One region of the Paenibacillus sp. FSL K6-1566 genome, then DNA from elsewhere that is predicted to be linked to it. Evidence: riboswitches for the same ligand, from Rfam matches in the RefSeq annotation. Region 1 holds a riboswitch; the other holds the start of a gene.

Evidence for each region. A riboswitch is a leader RNA that binds a small molecule or an ion and turns the genes downstream of it on or off. The one in region 1 is predicted to bind cyclic di-GMP.
Region 2: another riboswitch for cyclic di-GMP. It lies ahead of NST08_RS28490 (hypothetical protein); the one in region 1 lies ahead of NST08_RS16780 (transglutaminase-like domain-containing protein).

What each region holds. Positions count from the first base shown of each region.
Region 1 covers NZ_JBBOSR010000001.1:3,818,843-3,826,806, forward strand. Annotated here, with positions in the region: gene NST08_RS16775 (collagen binding domain-containing protein) at 1-1,912, opposite strand, end outside; gene NST08_RS16780 (transglutaminase-like domain-containing protein) at 2,083-2,883, opposite strand; cyclic di-GMP riboswitch class I at 2,897-2,984, opposite strand; cyclic di-GMP riboswitch class I at 3,047-3,133, opposite strand; gene NST08_RS16785 (DinB family protein) at 3,285-3,821, opposite strand; gene NST08_RS16790 (helix-turn-helix transcriptional regulator) at 3,886-4,818, opposite strand; gene NST08_RS16795 (DUF896 domain-containing protein) at 4,947-5,183, opposite strand; gene NST08_RS16800 (discoidin domain-containing protein) at 5,438-7,964, opposite strand, start outside.
Region 2 covers NZ_JBBOSR010000001.1:6,358,218-6,366,181, forward strand. Annotated here, with positions in the region: gene NST08_RS28470 (MFS transporter) at 1-282, opposite strand, end outside; gene NST08_RS28475 (MarR family winged helix-turn-helix transcriptional regulator) at 275-703, opposite strand; gene NST08_RS28480 (hypothetical protein) at 953-1,198, shown strand; gene NST08_RS28485 (aspartyl-phosphate phosphatase Spo0E family protein) at 1,317-1,538, opposite strand; gene NST08_RS29990 (helix-turn-helix transcriptional regulator) at 2,014-2,229, opposite strand; gene NST08_RS28490 (hypothetical protein) at 2,195-2,743, opposite strand; cyclic di-GMP riboswitch class I at 2,900-2,994, opposite strand; cyclic di-GMP riboswitch class I at 3,263-3,357, opposite strand; gene NST08_RS28495 (FMN-dependent NADH-azoreductase) at 3,556-4,170, opposite strand; gene NST08_RS28500 (MFS transporter) at 4,225-5,586, opposite strand; gene NST08_RS28505 (TetR/AcrR family transcriptional regulator) at 5,677-6,267, opposite strand; gene NST08_RS28510 (LLM class flavin-dependent oxidoreductase) at 6,377-7,438, opposite strand; gene NST08_RS28515 (SRPBCC domain-containing protein) at 7,643-7,964, opposite strand, start outside.

The DNA.
Region 1 (7,964 bases):
TGCCTTCCTCGACCCATGTCATCGAGGCTCTGTTTAAAAAGTCCCATTTGCGATCCTTCAGCCAGTTGATGTTAAACTTCGTTTCATATTCGATCGTATAGGTGGTGTCAATCTTGGAGAACTCGATGATAAAGCCTTCGCGTAAATCATTGTACTTCACCGTGTACTCGCTCGCTGGAACGACTTTACCGTCCGCTTTTACGATTACCGAATCCGGAACGAATTCAAGTCCGCCTTGCGGGAACGTATCCGTGATGACTACATTCTCCATGATGTATTTGGTGCCGTCCGGCTTTTTATCGCCATTGACGGTAATTATCCACTTCGCGGCTTTTGTGTCAAAATTGACGTTCGAGGATCCTTTTACCAGGGCACGGCTTCCGTAGCCCGGAGCCGTTACTTCCTTAGACGCTTCACCCGATACGACTTTGTTCTTGACTGCGTTCCCCTCGGAGCTCAAGCGATCGACCGGCTCCGTCTGGTAAACAATCGTATAAGGCGAATCGATATCCTTCTTGAATTGAAGCTCGAATCCGTGCTTACCTTTAGCTACAGCGGTGTATTCATCCGCTGATACCAAAGCGCTGGCATCCTTCGAATCCCCGTTATACACCTTCAGCGAATCGGCAATCCAGGAATGGTTCTCGCTAACTTGGTCTGTAATGATGGCTTGAGCGCTCGGAATCTTCTTCTCGTTGAAATTGTATTTCACCGTCCAAGTGATGATCCCTGTGTCCTTGTCCTGGCTATATGTCTTATCCAAGAAACTGCCGCGATCTACTGTTACTGTAGCCGTCGATTGGGCATTTTCCATCCCGTCGCCAGTTAGAACAGCGGTGTTCTCAAAACGGGACTGTTCGCCGACAAGCTTCGTCGAAAAGCGAATTTCGTAGGCTTTGCTGATCGTCTCGTCCAAGAATGCAAGCTCCAGTTTGCCGCCACCGCCTGTTTGGACGGTGTACTTGCCGGCATCCAGCTGATCGCCAAGAACCGCTGAGCCGTCACCGTTAACCTGCAGGTTGTATACCTCTACGGAATCCGCGATGAGCTCCAAGCCTTCAGGCATTTCATCGGTGATGACTGCGTGCTTGATTTTATTTAACGATTTGTTGATCTGAACCGACCAATCGATCCGATCTTTGCCAATCGCTTTCCCTTGCTTCTCGATCAGCTTTCCGCCTTGCGGCTTCAGGTTCACGATGACGGTCTGAACCCCGCCCTTTATCGGAATAGCAATAATGATTTCGGTGCTTCCTTTTAGAACTTCCTTCTTGAATTCAGTGCGAATTTCCAGCTTGCCGCTGATGTTGGAATGGCTCTCCACGTAATCATTGAAGGTCATCACAACCTTGCCGTTTCGGTCCACCGTAAAACGGCCAACTTCACCTTGACCGGTAACGAGCGGTGAGTCAATCTCCGTGAAGATTTCAAACTGCTGCGGCAGCTCGAAGGTAAATGAGTCTCCATTTTTGTAGTTGTGACCGTTCGGCAGCTCCCATTCGTAGCCTAGATTAACGGCTGCACCGATATCCAGGCTGCTGTCCGGATTATAAACGGCATCAATGACGGTGCCATCCATGTCGGTTAACACAACTTTGGTTAAAATGCTATCATTATTGATTTCTGATTCGGACGGGCCATAAACATCATCCGTCACTCCATACACTGAATCCTGCACGCTTACCGGTTCTGGAACATTAGTCGATGCATTGACCGTCCAGTCCGATCCTCCAAACCACGTTTGGATCATAAGCAGCAGAGCCAATACGATTCCACTTACTTTTTTCTTCATGATCTCTCCCTCAGCCTCTCCATTACCCTCAATATATTTGGTTCCGATGTCGCTTTCGCGTGCGCAAATCGAGCCAACCATCTCTCGGATCATATGCCGATAAGAGATTTGTTCGTCCATCACCTCCGCATACTTTTATTTGGCGCACGATACATTGGTGCCTGTATTTTCCTTAAGAACCAATTGAGCTTCTAGCATTGTAACGCCCGATTCTGAATATTTTCTGAATAAAAACCCGAATAAGCCTTGGACAATGGTCCAAAGCTTAAGGTTTTAGCTATAAAATTATTTTAATAATACTTGGCTGCAGAATAGCGAGATGCCTCTTTAATCATTTTGAAACCGGCACCCTTGCTCTTCCATCCCGCATCAACGGTCGTGTCGATCGTTACCCACCGCCCGTTCAGGTAAACCTCATTCCAAGCGTGGTAAACGTCAACATAATCCGTTGTCCCCATTACAAGCTTAGTCGGAATGTCCACGCTCCGCAGCATGGATGCGAACAGAGAGGCGTAATCATAACACATGCCTTTTTTCCCTGACAGCGTGCGGTCAATATCGGGAAGATAGTCCGTCAGCTCACTGGATGCGAGTGCTTTGTCGTACCGGATCGTATCGACGATATATTCGTGGATCAACTTTACTTTTTCCTCGTCGGTGCCTGCGGACCGAGTTAGCTTCTTTGCAAGCTGAGCCGCCTTGTCGCTTGAACGCCAATCGATGTTTTGTACCGAGTTCAAAAATACCTTGCTGCTATTGGTCAGTTGAAGCTTAACTTCCGCTTCTTGAACGATCTTATACTTGGTACCGTTGACCTGCTCCAGCACTGTTATGGTATAACGACCGTTTCCCATTTGCAGCGGAAAGGTCTCCTGCTGCTTGTCCGCTAAAAGCGTATATGTATACTTGTTTTGCCCTTTTGCAATCATAAGCTTCGTCTTCACGTCCGCTTTCACGTCATAGCGAACGGCGATGACTCCGCGATCAAGCTGCTCCAGATCCAGCCAATCTCCCGTTTGGGAAGCATGTACAACCGGAGCCAATACGAATAACGCAATAAACCCTACAATAGCCAACACCATGTTGCGCATACTGTAAACTCCCTTCGGTAGCCAGGCTGCCATTGACGGTTCATCAAGAAGGCCCTGTGGCTTTGCGTCCTTATCTTTCGACAAGTTTGCCGTTATCGTAGTAGAGTTTTCAAAGAATTAATTGAATAAAAATCTCATATAAAAAACAAAAAAAGCATCTTCGTTCGGTAGCTGGCTGCCATTGATGGTTTATCAAGAAGGCCCTATAGCTTTGCGTCCTTGCCTTTCGACAAGTTTGCCATTTATCGTGAGTAGCTTTATGTGAGTTCATCATACCAAATATCTCTAATTCTATCAAGCAAATTTTGAGATTCATAGACGAGGATCGACAACAAAAAAACGTCTCCACTGAGACGCTCTTTTGTCAATTCCGCTTGATCATCAATCCATTAGGGGAGTCCTTAGAGGGACAGCTCCTTTTTTAACCGATCGAGCTGCAGCAGGTGGTGCCTGTAATGCATCTCTACCAGCAGAAACCACTCTTTGGCGTTTAAGGCTCCGAATCCGGGATGAGGAATCGTGATGCTGCTGTCTGCTTGACGCACAACCGGTTCCGTTCGCTTCATCCGCTCCACTACGCCCTGAAGACCTTCAACTAACTGCTCTTTGCTCGTCGGCTGCTGCGGCGTGTACTGCGGAGACGCCGGAATTCGTATCCTGACAGGAGGAAAACTTCCAAGCTCGAATACCGCCTTGCCTCTCTCCGTTTTTTCCCCAGGGGATTCGACGGCCGTTTCGTTTCCGGCCAAACATTGGTCGACATTGCGCAGATGCATATATTGAGCCGATTGAATCAAATGCATGTACATTTGCCCAATGGACCATTCCTCTTCGTTCGGCTTGATATGCAGCTCCTCCAGCTCCAGGTGTCCCAGCTCGTTTAAATACACCGCTACTGTTGTTTCAAACGCCTGCAAAGCTTCTACTGTATTTCTCATCATGATATCTCCTCTTCCATCTGGTATATACCCAATATAAAAAAACGCTCCTGACAACAGCGTGTCAGTAGCGTTTTCGTATTTTTTCAGCTTCTTCTCGAATCCGGTTACGAAAGGAATCAGGTTCCAGCACCTCCACGTCCCCACCCCAGCTGAGAATATAGGGGAGCAATTCTTCCGGCTGTCTGACTCGAAAGCGGACCAGAAGACCGTGTTCCATTTGCTCAGAAGCTTCGATATAGAAGCTCGCGGTCTCGGTGATTTTATCGGCAATTTCCGGATTTACTTGAATCGTCACATGAACGTTACGATCGTCAGGCGGACGATATTGACTCAGCTTAAATCCTTGGGGAAGGTTAAACCTTTCCTCTAAGACCGTAACATCCCTCATGCGCGATAATCGAAAATGACGGATCTCCTGACGCAGCTCGCAGCGTGCGATCATGATCCAATTCCCTTGGACGAGCACAAGGCCATATGGAGCAACGATCCGGTCGCTCATCCGTTTTCCATCCGAATCCGGTATTTTTTTCAGGTAACGCATCCTTATCTTCCGCCGCTCCAAAATGGCACCCCGAACCTGTCCAAGCTCGTTCTCCCCCTGTCCGCCGGGATGAAGAAACTGCATCGTTTCCCGGACATCCGCTGAGGCCTCACGAATGGGTTCAGGAAGTATCGCTTCAATCTTGCTTCGAGCTGCCCTCGCAGCTGCTTTGTAGTCGCCATCCAGCCGCTGCTCAATCATATCCGTCCCCATGAGCAATGCCACCGCCTCTTCCGCAGTAAAACCAACCGGCGGCAAAAAGTACCCTTCCATTAGGGAATACCCATGCCCTGGAGACCCAAGTATCGGAACCCCTGCTTCGCTGATCGCTTGCATGTCTCGATATATTGTCCGCACGCTTGTCTCGAAATGGGCAGCCAAATCTTCCGCCCGCAGCACCTTGCTCCGCTGCAATTCAAGCATGATGGCGAACTGGCGCTCGGTTTTGTTCATCGTTTCTCCCCTCCGCTAGTACATAAAAACCCGGAAAAACGGACAACCAACATTGTCTGTCTTCCGGGATCATAAATGGGTCCTGGTCAATTATCCATATTACGGACCATTGCTTTATGAGATGAAGCTTAATTCAGCTTTGACCGATTCTGTTGCTGGGTTATTCTCAATTTCTCAGGGGTAACATCGTCACCATTCGGGTCTACAACCTTCAGGGTAGACATCGTGGAGAGAACCTGGCCCCGGATGTCTTTCAAGTATTCCTGGCGAAGCTTTTGCTGTTCGGTATATTCTTCTTGGGTCAAGCCTTCGGATTTCTGCTTGCGGCTCAGTTCATTGATTCTATGCAATGAAGGAATGGTCATCGTTATCGTTCATCCTTCCATATAATTAAGATGTAATTGTTAGTTTACTGTAAAAGGATTGAACTTGCAATAGAACCAGTCCCGGCCTTCCTGGGATGAAGATATTTTATTCTAGGTGGTTGCGTAAGCGAAAAACACATCGAACAAATTGGATTCGATGTGTTTTTCAATTGATCTCAATGTAAATATCTTATTCATCACTTTGGATTACCTATTTCATTTTCCATGGAACCTGGTCTTTGATTGATTGTCTTCTATTGATTGCGAAGAGCCTTTGCATCGCGAAGTAAATAACCCGCAGCCTCGGCAGCTATATGTTTTCCTTTCTGTGCATGTACTTCCTGAATGAAACTGCTAAGGTTTTGCTTTTGTAATTTCTTCAGCAAACTGTTGGCGATGCCTTGGTTGTCAATCAAACCCACGTCTGCGAAACGGTGAACTAACTCCTCAAGCGTCTCGTAACTTGTGTTGACTTGAAACTCAATAGACCTTGTTGCGGTATTCCCTGCCAAATCAAAGGCCGTTACCGTAAAGGTATGTGTTCCAAGATCAAGCTTGTACAAAGGGATATCACTTAAAGTGTATAGCACTTTCCCGTCCAACATTACTTCTGTTTTCATATTGTCGATTCCGGTCAGGTTGTCGGAGAGCTCAAATTTCGGTTGAAAAACACCTGAGTTATATTCCGTTGTGACTACAGGATGGATCGTAATTTCAGGAGCTGTCCAATCGACAGTAACGCTGCTTGCAGCCTGAAAATTCCCGTCTTCCGTCGTTGCCGTAATGACTGCTTTCCCTTCCCCTACTGCTGTTACCAATCCGTTATCGTCAACCGTAACGATCTGAGCTTGATCCGTACTCCATGAAATCTTTTTATTGCTCGCGTTGTCAGGCTCAATCGTGGCAAGTAACTTAGTTGTGCGATCCGACAAAGAATTAAAGGTCAACGCTGGTCTATCGAGCGAAATTCCTGTAACGGGTACGGATGCAGAGGAATAGCTAACAATAAGCTCATTAAGCGCAATGTTTCCCCATATCCGATTCGCATCGTTAACTTTCAATCGAAGTTTATAGGCGTTAACCGTTGGAAAAGTAACCGTATGCCGTTCTTTGGTGCTGTCGTTCAGCTTCCATTCAATCCTTGCATTGGATAAAGCCGTGTTCCAGCTGCTGCCATCGTAATACTCAACATCGAAATGAGTAATCCCTTGGCCAATGCCGAAGAAGGTAACCAAAGTGACTTCGTTGACGGGCACAGCATTTTCGCCATAGTCTAGCGTGATATAACCTGGAAAGCTCACATCGCCCGTACTCCCCCACGCCGAGTTTAAATTATTGTCGATAATATTGGCAATTGTGCCTGCTCCTGTAGCAAAGGTCGTGCTCACCATGTCCTTGGATAAATCCGGATTGTTGTACAGTTCTAGCTCGTTCAGGGCAATACGTCCCGATTGGCGGTTCCCCTCATTTACTTTCAATCTTATTTTAGAAAATCGAGTGAGCGGGAATTCCACGGTTTTGATCTCGTCCGATCCATCATTCATATCCCAAGTCAGGTGAATATTCGTCCGAACTGGAATCCATGCAGAACCGTTACTATATTCAAGATCAAAATTCGTGATTCCCATTTCTGTACCGAATCTTGTATTTAACTTCAATTGGTTAGCAGAAATCGTTTGATCACCGAAATCGAGCGTAATATAGTTCGGGAATGAAGGCGAAGGATCGGTAGACCAAGCCATGTCATAATAGTTATCGTTGATGTTTTCTATGGGCTGCGAAGTTGATGTTGCAAAGGTCGTACTTGCAGCTGCCTGTGTAGCTAGATTGTCAATTGGCGTGCTATCGGGCAGTTTCGGAACAATGACGATCGGATCCGGCATATCTCCCGCTGGAGGAACGGTACCGCCGTATTCGTGGGCACCAATATCGGGAGCTCCATTGTATAATGGATTGCCGAAATAATCCCGCCCCCCATTATCGTGAATGCGAATACCTGCGCCGATTAGAGGCGAATTCGGTTGCAATTGGTACCCATCTACGGTGTCCATACCGTTGCCGCCGCTTCCGGGATCCACGAACCGTGGATCGCCAGTTACCGCATGCGCATCGGCCTGAACCAGCGTGTTCCCACCGTAATAAGCGTTATAGTCAAACGTTTGGCCCGTTAAATCCCATCCTTTATCACCGACACTGTAATACACATTGTTATAGTTTTTAATATTGCGCGGAGCACCTGAAGCCTTGGTAAAATAATCGCTCATGACCGGGTTGCCCGATGATTCTCCTACGTAGATCGTATTGTTGTAGTTATACACATTATCAATCGAACCGCTGTACCTGAAGATACTTTTTCTATCGTTTTGACTGATGTTATACCTAACGATCGTATTGATCGTGTAATAGGTATCGTTAACAAAAAGCAAAAAGCCGCCGGCGTTATCATGGCTGTAATTATATTGGACGAGCGAATTGAAGTTCCCTGCATCCACGTCGAAGCCATGGCCGTCTTCTGCACCGTTAACGCTTGCAAAAGATTCGTTGAATTGAACGAGATTGTTGTCCGCATAAGCCCACCAAATCGAAGCATTCGTGGCCAGGTAAGTGGCTTGCTGCACCGTGTTATGCTCGACAATAGCTCCATCGGTAACATTCCAAGCAATCCCGCCCGTGGCGGCTCTAATGACGGTATTGTTGGCAATTTTCACTTGGGTAGACGGAGTCCACGGCCCGTAAGGCTTCGGTACCCAAGGCCATAAATCGCCCATCCCATAGCGCAAA
Region 2 (7,964 bases), 2.5 Mb from region 1:
GACGCTGAATGAGACCAATCCGGTCAACAGCAGCGGTCTTCGTCCGACCCTCTCGATAATGCTGCCTCCGATCAGCCGCCCGATCAGCGCCCCCACCACGAAGATACTGGAAGCAAAGCCGGCCATTCCAGTCGATGCATGGAATTCCTCAGCTGCATAAGTGGGCATAATAACAACCAATAGATAAAAACAAAGAAAGAGCAGGAAATTGACGCCGAACACAATCAAAAAGTCCTTGCTCCATAAACGATCTTGGGAGTTTTCTTGCTGCAAGTTAATCACCTTTTCTTATAATGTTATCCCTGACTGTCTCCATGACACGGATGACGCTGGCTTGTTCCTCAGCGGAGACACCTTCCATAATCTCCATCTCGTAGTCATCGAATAATTGACGAATCTGCAACGCGACATCGATGCCCTTACTTGATAAACGGATTCGCTTCTCCCGCTTGTCCGATGCCGGGATCTGCTCCACATAACCCAGCTTGATCAATGCGTTCACCGTTCTAGTCACCGTGGGCTTCTCTACATACAAAACTTTGGACAATTCCACCAAGGTCATCGATTGGTTCGCGTCCAGATAATACATGATCGACCACTGGGCATAATACAGCCCAAAAACCTCGAGCCGCCGGTTCAGTTCATTGACGAACGGGCGGTACAGTCTGAAGTACTGCTGAAAAAAATGTCGGTGGGTGCTCATGGGGAAACCTCCATCCAATTGGTTACTCAAGGTAACTATTTGATTATAGAGTAGTGTTCCGAAAATGTCCAGACATAATGTCTGGTATTCTGATCCTTTTACTCGACGATGCATCAGTTCACCTAACAATGCCCATCGACCGTTTTTCAACACAGGTTATTCAGAATATATTCAGATTTATATGATTTAATTGGTATATTCCATCCGTCTTCTAGACAGATATTACAGGATTTGTGTGGTGAGGATGAATTGACGTTATCGGAAATACAACAAGAAGCGCTGGAACAGGCCAAGAAGCATGGGAGACTTGTCCGCTGGAAGAAAGGCGGATACTGGACGTATGATGGTGTCTTGACGAAGGCAAGCGGTGATTCGCCATCTGTACCCAACTTGGAATGGTATTGCCGAACCAATACGATTTTCGCGCTTGTTAGGCGCGGGTACATTACAATGGATAATTGGAGCAGCTGTTCGCTCGTACAGAAAAATGATTGAATCCAAGCACCTGACTTGAAATGGCTTCCCTTAAAGCTGGAAGCACCATATCTTTAAGCAAATAACCCCAGAAGGTCGAGAATCGACATCCGGGGTTCTATTTTTTATGGAGGACTTATTACTCATGGCTTGGTTTATTTAACTTTGCGCACTTTCTATTGATCTCTTCCTCATGGCTTTTTAATTCCATGTAACGGACAATCAGCTTATCGAACGACTGCGAAAGTGCGACAACATCTTGATGTACGAATTCAAGACTGCCGGCCATTCGCTCAAGTTCCCTCCTGAGATATTCGAGCTCGTCGGATACATGCTTCAGTTCGTTCTCTATAGAAACCATCACATCCACCCACCCCCATCGTAGCAAGTGATTTATGACAGCTGCCAACGTTTTTGCGGCAAACCTTCTCAAACAGAGAGTTGATCGCTCATTCCTAAACGAACAAACCGTTAAAGCATGCTCCTCTTCATGAAATGTTGAAGGCTACCCGATTCAGTTTCTGCAGCGGCGTCAGGTCAGCAGGGTTATCTAAAATAAACAGTTCCCTATTCAATCGTTGTCGCATGGCGGATCAGAGGTTTCCGTCGTATTCGGCCAATTGCAGGGATCGTGGTTGCATATGAGCGTCCACAACAGCCTCTGCAGCTTCGCGTCACCACCCTTTCGACGGGTTTGCGATAGATTGTACGAATTATGAATTAGGTTTAAATTTTAACTATCTGTCATCAGTGGCTTGCCTATAATTATAAAATTTTACTTTAATAAATAAAATACCCATAATTGGGTAATTAGTGCTTATGTATTGCCTATATCTTCATGTAAATTTTCTTAGGAATGCCCCTTTATGATTGACTCTCGTTTTGGCGTATATCTTTTTGATGAAAGTACGGACCGTGCTTTGACTGATTCCATAAATATCCGCAATTTCAGGCACGTTTTTATTTTCCAGCCATTCGTAGGCGATTTCTTTCTCGCGGTTTGTTAATTCATATTGGTCAAAGAGTGAGTAGGTCAGCTCTTTTTGTAGCATGGGATCCTTTTGGGGTAACTTTTTCTTCAATATTTTTGGCCAGATGTTCAATGAGGGGCAGTACAAATGTAACCTCGTGAAAGTAATGAAAACAGAGGCTGAGGTAGCCTATAATAACATGATTTATTCGTATTGGCGTGCAAACGCAGGACAGCTCTGCAAACAATTTATTGCTGTGCTCGGCGCCGATTACGACTGAGACCGATTGATTTTCCATGGATAACGCAATGGCATTGATTCCCGCCTTGTTCATAGCAGAAGATGTTCCGATTTTCAAATGATTTCTTTCAAAATAACCTTTTAACAGCTCCGTCCCGCAATAATCGATAACGGTTCCCTCTGGGTCCGCAATCACAAATAAATAAGGTATAGACAGCAAATCGTTCATATTCCTGGTTTCCTCTTGCAACAGATACAGGATTTCTTTTCGCTCGATCAGCCTTTCTTTAATTTCAGAGATGCTGAGGATATTAGGAAAATGATCGTTTACTTTCAGCAATGTTCTTTGGCCCATTATTTTCCCTTCTTCCTTGTTAAGAATAAGTGATTAATAATGAAATCGATCTCCTATTTATCGCCGCTGTGAAGATTCGGTAGCTCTTAGCGAAAAATAAAAAACCTCCATCCATGAAGATTACCATAGCAAAATAGGACGGAGGCTTCCGTCGTATTCGGCAACTGGCTGGCATCACGTATCTTAGCAGATTCGCATTAGCCCCTATAGCTTTGCGTCGCCACTTTTCAGTGGGTTTGCTATTATCGTACGAAACGATTCGATTGGTTTGCTGTCAAAGACGCTGCCGCATGAATATTCCTTGTTATCCGCTGAGAGTTGAACTGCTGTAGTTATACCGCGCTGCGGGAAATCATGTTCCGCATCATTCACCTCCTTTCAGGCAATTGACCGTAACTTTTAAGGAACAGGCAGTTACTGCAGGAGCCTCCCTATAAAAATTTGTGAACAACAAATAGCCTCCGTCAGCTTGTAGACATAGGTAGTAACTAGCAAGAAGTGACGGAGGCTTCCGTCGTATTCGGCAACTGGCTGGCATCGCGGTTCTATGCAGAACCCCATTAGCCCCTATAGCTTTGCGTCGCCACTTTTCAGTGGGTTTGCGATTATCGTACGAACGATTCAATTGTCGAAAGATACAACATATAGTTCTGAATGAATGACCTAATCAAACTATAACTTACATTGTTTTTCATTGAATATAGGCTTCATGACTCAAATTCCCGACAATTACCTGCTGAATTTTGTAATTTTTTGTCACAAAGTAACTAGCAGAGCGTGTAATATGTCAAAATAACCAGCTTCTCCATGATTTAAAAAAGCTTTGCCGCTTCGGCTGCCCGCCGAAGGCCTTCCTCAATGATTTCCTCGCTTCGATCCCGGAATTGATTATGCCCCTCAATGATAATCGTAGTAATGTCGGTAATCCCGAACACGTTGAGATGATTTTTTACGAAGCTGACCGCCATCTCGGATGGATCGCCCTCCGCATAGATCCCGCCTCTAGCATTCAGCAGTGCTGCTTTTTTGTCACCCAACAGACCGACCAAGCCCTGCTCCGTATATTTGAACGTTTTACGCGGATGATGCATGTAGTCCAGGTAGGCATGCAGCACTGCAGGAACCGTCAGATTCCAGAGCGGGAAGGCAAACACCAATTTGTCGGCGGCAAGAAATTGCTCCAAGTGCCGGTTGACGATGTCCCGAACGGCCTGCTCTTCCTCCGAAAGCTCCATGCTCATGGCTGACTTGAAATTCCCGCTAATCATAATGTCGTCCAGAAGGGGAATGCGTTCCCGGTACAGGTCGACCTCAACCACCGCATCATTCGGATGTGCCTCGCGGTAGCTATTGAAAAATGCGTCGTATAATCTGCTTGTGACGGCCCCTTGGCGGTTGTTGGCTTTAATGAATAAAGTGGTTGTCATTAGAATCTCCTCCTATATTTTGTAATCAAAGTGAATGGACTCAAAGCTGCGATATCAGCTTCCCGCCGCTCTTATATGACCGTGCTCCGTTTTCCCGAACCTTAGGGAATAGAAAATCAGCATGGCGAGCAGCAGCCCGGCTAGCACCAGATAAATATTGCTGTAAATTTGTCCCTTGGCATAGGCATACAAGGGGTTCCACGATACCCCGGAGCGGATATCCAGCATTGTTCCGTACACACCGGAAGCGATCCCGGCCGAAATAAAATTCAGCATCTGCATCAGCCCCATTCCGATGCCGGCCTGCTCTTTCGCTAAGCTGAGGGAGACGGAATTGGATAGTGCAATCATCCCGAACGTCTGCCCGACATTGCCTAGAATCAGGAAGAACGCAACCGCGACGGCTGAAATGGCGGAGAACGTGGATAAGAGTACAAAGCACGCGACCAACATAATCATGCCGGTTAGAAACAGATACGTGTTCCCTTTGGCATCGGCCAGCTTCCCCCCTGTCTTCCCGAGCAGAGCGGAGGCCGCGGCGGCCGGCACCATGACAAATCCGATCCAACCTGGAGGCAGCGCATGAATCTCTGCCAGCAGCAACGGGCTTAGAAAATGCAGCGCAAAGGCCGCGCCGCTGAACAGAAACATGATGACAAGCCTAACCGAATACTCTCGATTCCGGAACAAAACCGGGCTCACGAACGGGACGGATGCACGATGAATCCGGACAATGAACAACGCGGCTACCAGCAGTCCGGCTAGCGGAAGCCACCAGATTCCGTTCGTTATTCCCAGCAGCAGACAAGTGATCGCGACAGCCAGCAGGCCGCCTCCCAGCAGGTCGAATGATCCTGGCACCTGAGGGTCTTCGTCCTTCAGATATTTCCGGTAAAAAGGAAGCGTGATGAGAATCAGCAAAGGGATGCTGAACAGCCAGCGCCAATGAGCAAAGCCGGCCACTAGCGAGGACACCACCGGCCCAAGCGCGCTGCCGATGGACAATCCAATAAAGGCTGTCGCCATGGCTGCTCCTCTTCGCTCCGGCGGGAAGTAGCGAATCGGTATAAGCGTTGCCGCCGCCGGTATCGCCGCCGCGCCGATCGCCTGAAGGCATCTTGCAGCCAGGACCATCCAGAATGCCTGGGAGACGAGGCCGACCAGAGAGCCGGCCGCGAACAGCAGCAGACCGAATGACAGCAAATTTTTGAGCTGGTAGCGTTCGGTCAGCTTCCCGTACAGAACCGTGCCGATCCCGTACAGCAGGGAATACGAGGAAGTTACCCAGCTAACCTGAGCGGTGCTCAAGCTGAATTCCTCTCGCATGTCCGGCAGGACAAAGTTAAACATCAATCCGCTCATAGCGGACAGACACAGCGTGAACATGAGGACACGCATCAGCTTCCGAGTCTCCATTAGAGCTTCACCCTCCTTGTGAGTAGAAAATTTTAAACAGCGAGATTAGCATGTCTGTCAGTACTTACTGACGTATGCTTTGAAAAAAAACTAGGGGGTTAACGCCCTAGCAAAAATCCGCACACTCTCCTCAATAAAGTCATCCAGCGTTACGGAAGGAAATATCTCCTTGGAATCCAGCTCGTTCATGAATGCGCCAAAGTTCATCATCATAAACGAGATCGCCCGCAGCTCGGGATCTCCGGCAACCAGCTTCCCCTTCTCCGTCATGATCGTAAAATATTTCGTCAACACGTCCAGAAACTGCTTCGGATGCTTGCTGGTCATCTCTCGAAGTCCCGGGAGATGATCACTCTCCTTGATGCTGATCGTGATCAGCTTGCGGTTCCGGATCATCAAGTCATGGTACGTCCGGCTGATCAGAATCAGATCCGCGGTAAGCTCTCCCGTGAGCTTCTCCGCGAAAAGCTTCGTCATTTCTTGACCGTAATGATAGCGTTCGAACGCCATCTCCAGGAGATTTCGCTTGCTGCCGAACTTTCGGAATAGAGTCTTCTCGCTGAGCCCGGCTGCCGAGGCAATCTCCTGCGTCGTGACGCCGTTGTAGCCCTTCCGGGATATCAGATCGATTGCGGCCTGCAGCAGCTTGTCGTCACTGCTTATATGTTGATCTCTACTCATGAAAGTCCCCCCTTCCTACATGAATGTCAGTACTGACTGTCATTCGATGGACTTATCATATTTTACATTGTCTGATTTGTCAAACGGAATTTTAATTGGATTTGCTTGCTTACTCCGCCGGCTCGCCGGCCGCTTCCCACCGGTCGATCTCGGAACGAACCCGAGGCGCAACCTCCGTACCGAGCAGCTCGATCGCCCTCATGACCTCTTCATGCGGCATCGAGCCGACCGGCACGTGCAGCATAAACCGGGTAATACCCACATGCTTGCGAAGATGGATGATCTTCTGAGCGACCGTCTCCGGATCGCCTACATAGAGGGCTCCCTCGAAGCTGCGTGCAGCATCGAAACGGGCGCGATCATAGTAACCCCAGCCGCGCTCCCGGCCGAGCACGTTCATGGCCGCCTGGGTGGAGGGAAAGAACTTGTCCGCGGCAAGCTCCGTATCCTCCGCGATAAATCCATGGGAATGCGAGGCGACCGGAAGCTTCGATACATCATGCCCTGCATGGGCGGCCGCTTCTTTATACAGCTTCACGAGCGGGGCGAACTGCAGCGGGCTCCCGCCAATGATCGCCAGCACGAGCGGCAGGCCGAGCAGGCCGGCCCGGACGACGGATTCGGAGTTGCCGCCGCTGCCGATCCATACGGGCAGGGGGTTCTGCACAGGACGCGGATATACGCCCAGATTATGGATGGCCGGGCGATGCCGGCCCTCCCAGGTCACCCGCTCCGACTCCCGGATTTTTAACAACAGCTCCAGCTTCTCTTCAAACAGCTCATCGTAATCATGAAGATCATAGCCGAACAAAGGAAAGGATTCGATGAATGAGCCCCGCCCGGCCATGATTTCCGCGCGTCCGTTCGAAATCGCGTCCAGCGTGGCGAAGTCCTGGAATACCCGTACCGGATCCGCTGATGACAGCACCGTCACCGCGCTTGTCAGCCGGATCCACTTGGTCCGGGAGGCAGCAGCCGCAAGCACGACCGCAGGGGACGAGGCCGCATAATCTTGGCGATGATGCTCGCCTACTCCATATACATCCAAGCCGACCTGGTCGGCCAGCACAATTTCCTCCACGACCTCGCGCAGCCTTTGGGCGTGGCTGATCAATTCGCCGGTGTGAACGTCCGGCACGGTTTCAACAAACGAGCTAATTCCGATTTCCATCATCGGTTCCTCCTAGTAACGTATCGTTATGTGTATGTTTCACAGACGCTATATTTTCTTTAGTTAATATATCTTTATATTGAACGTTTACGCATCTTTTTTCAAGTGGAAAAACGTCAGGGCTGCAGCCTAAGGTTATCGGCATCAACAGATTCAAAAAAAAGACCGGCACTTCTCCCGAAGGCCGGTCTCTCCCTATGCGGTTTATTTCTTGGCAAGCAAGTATTCCTCGAGGCGGTCCCAAGTTTGCGTAATGCCTTCCTCCATGCCCATTTCGAGCACCTTCTTAAGCTCATCCGCGGATTGATATACGGTCCGGGAGACGATCTTCGTTCTTCCGTCCAGCTCCTCGAATGTCATCGTTGTTGTGGACGCTGGAAGTTCCTCGGAAGTATTGCCTTCGGCATCGGAGAAATAATCGGTGTAAACGATTTTGGTAGGCTTCTCAATCTCATGGTAGACCGATTTCCCCCATGACTCCATGCCATAAAATTCTCCTTGATTCTTATCCATGCACGTCATGCAA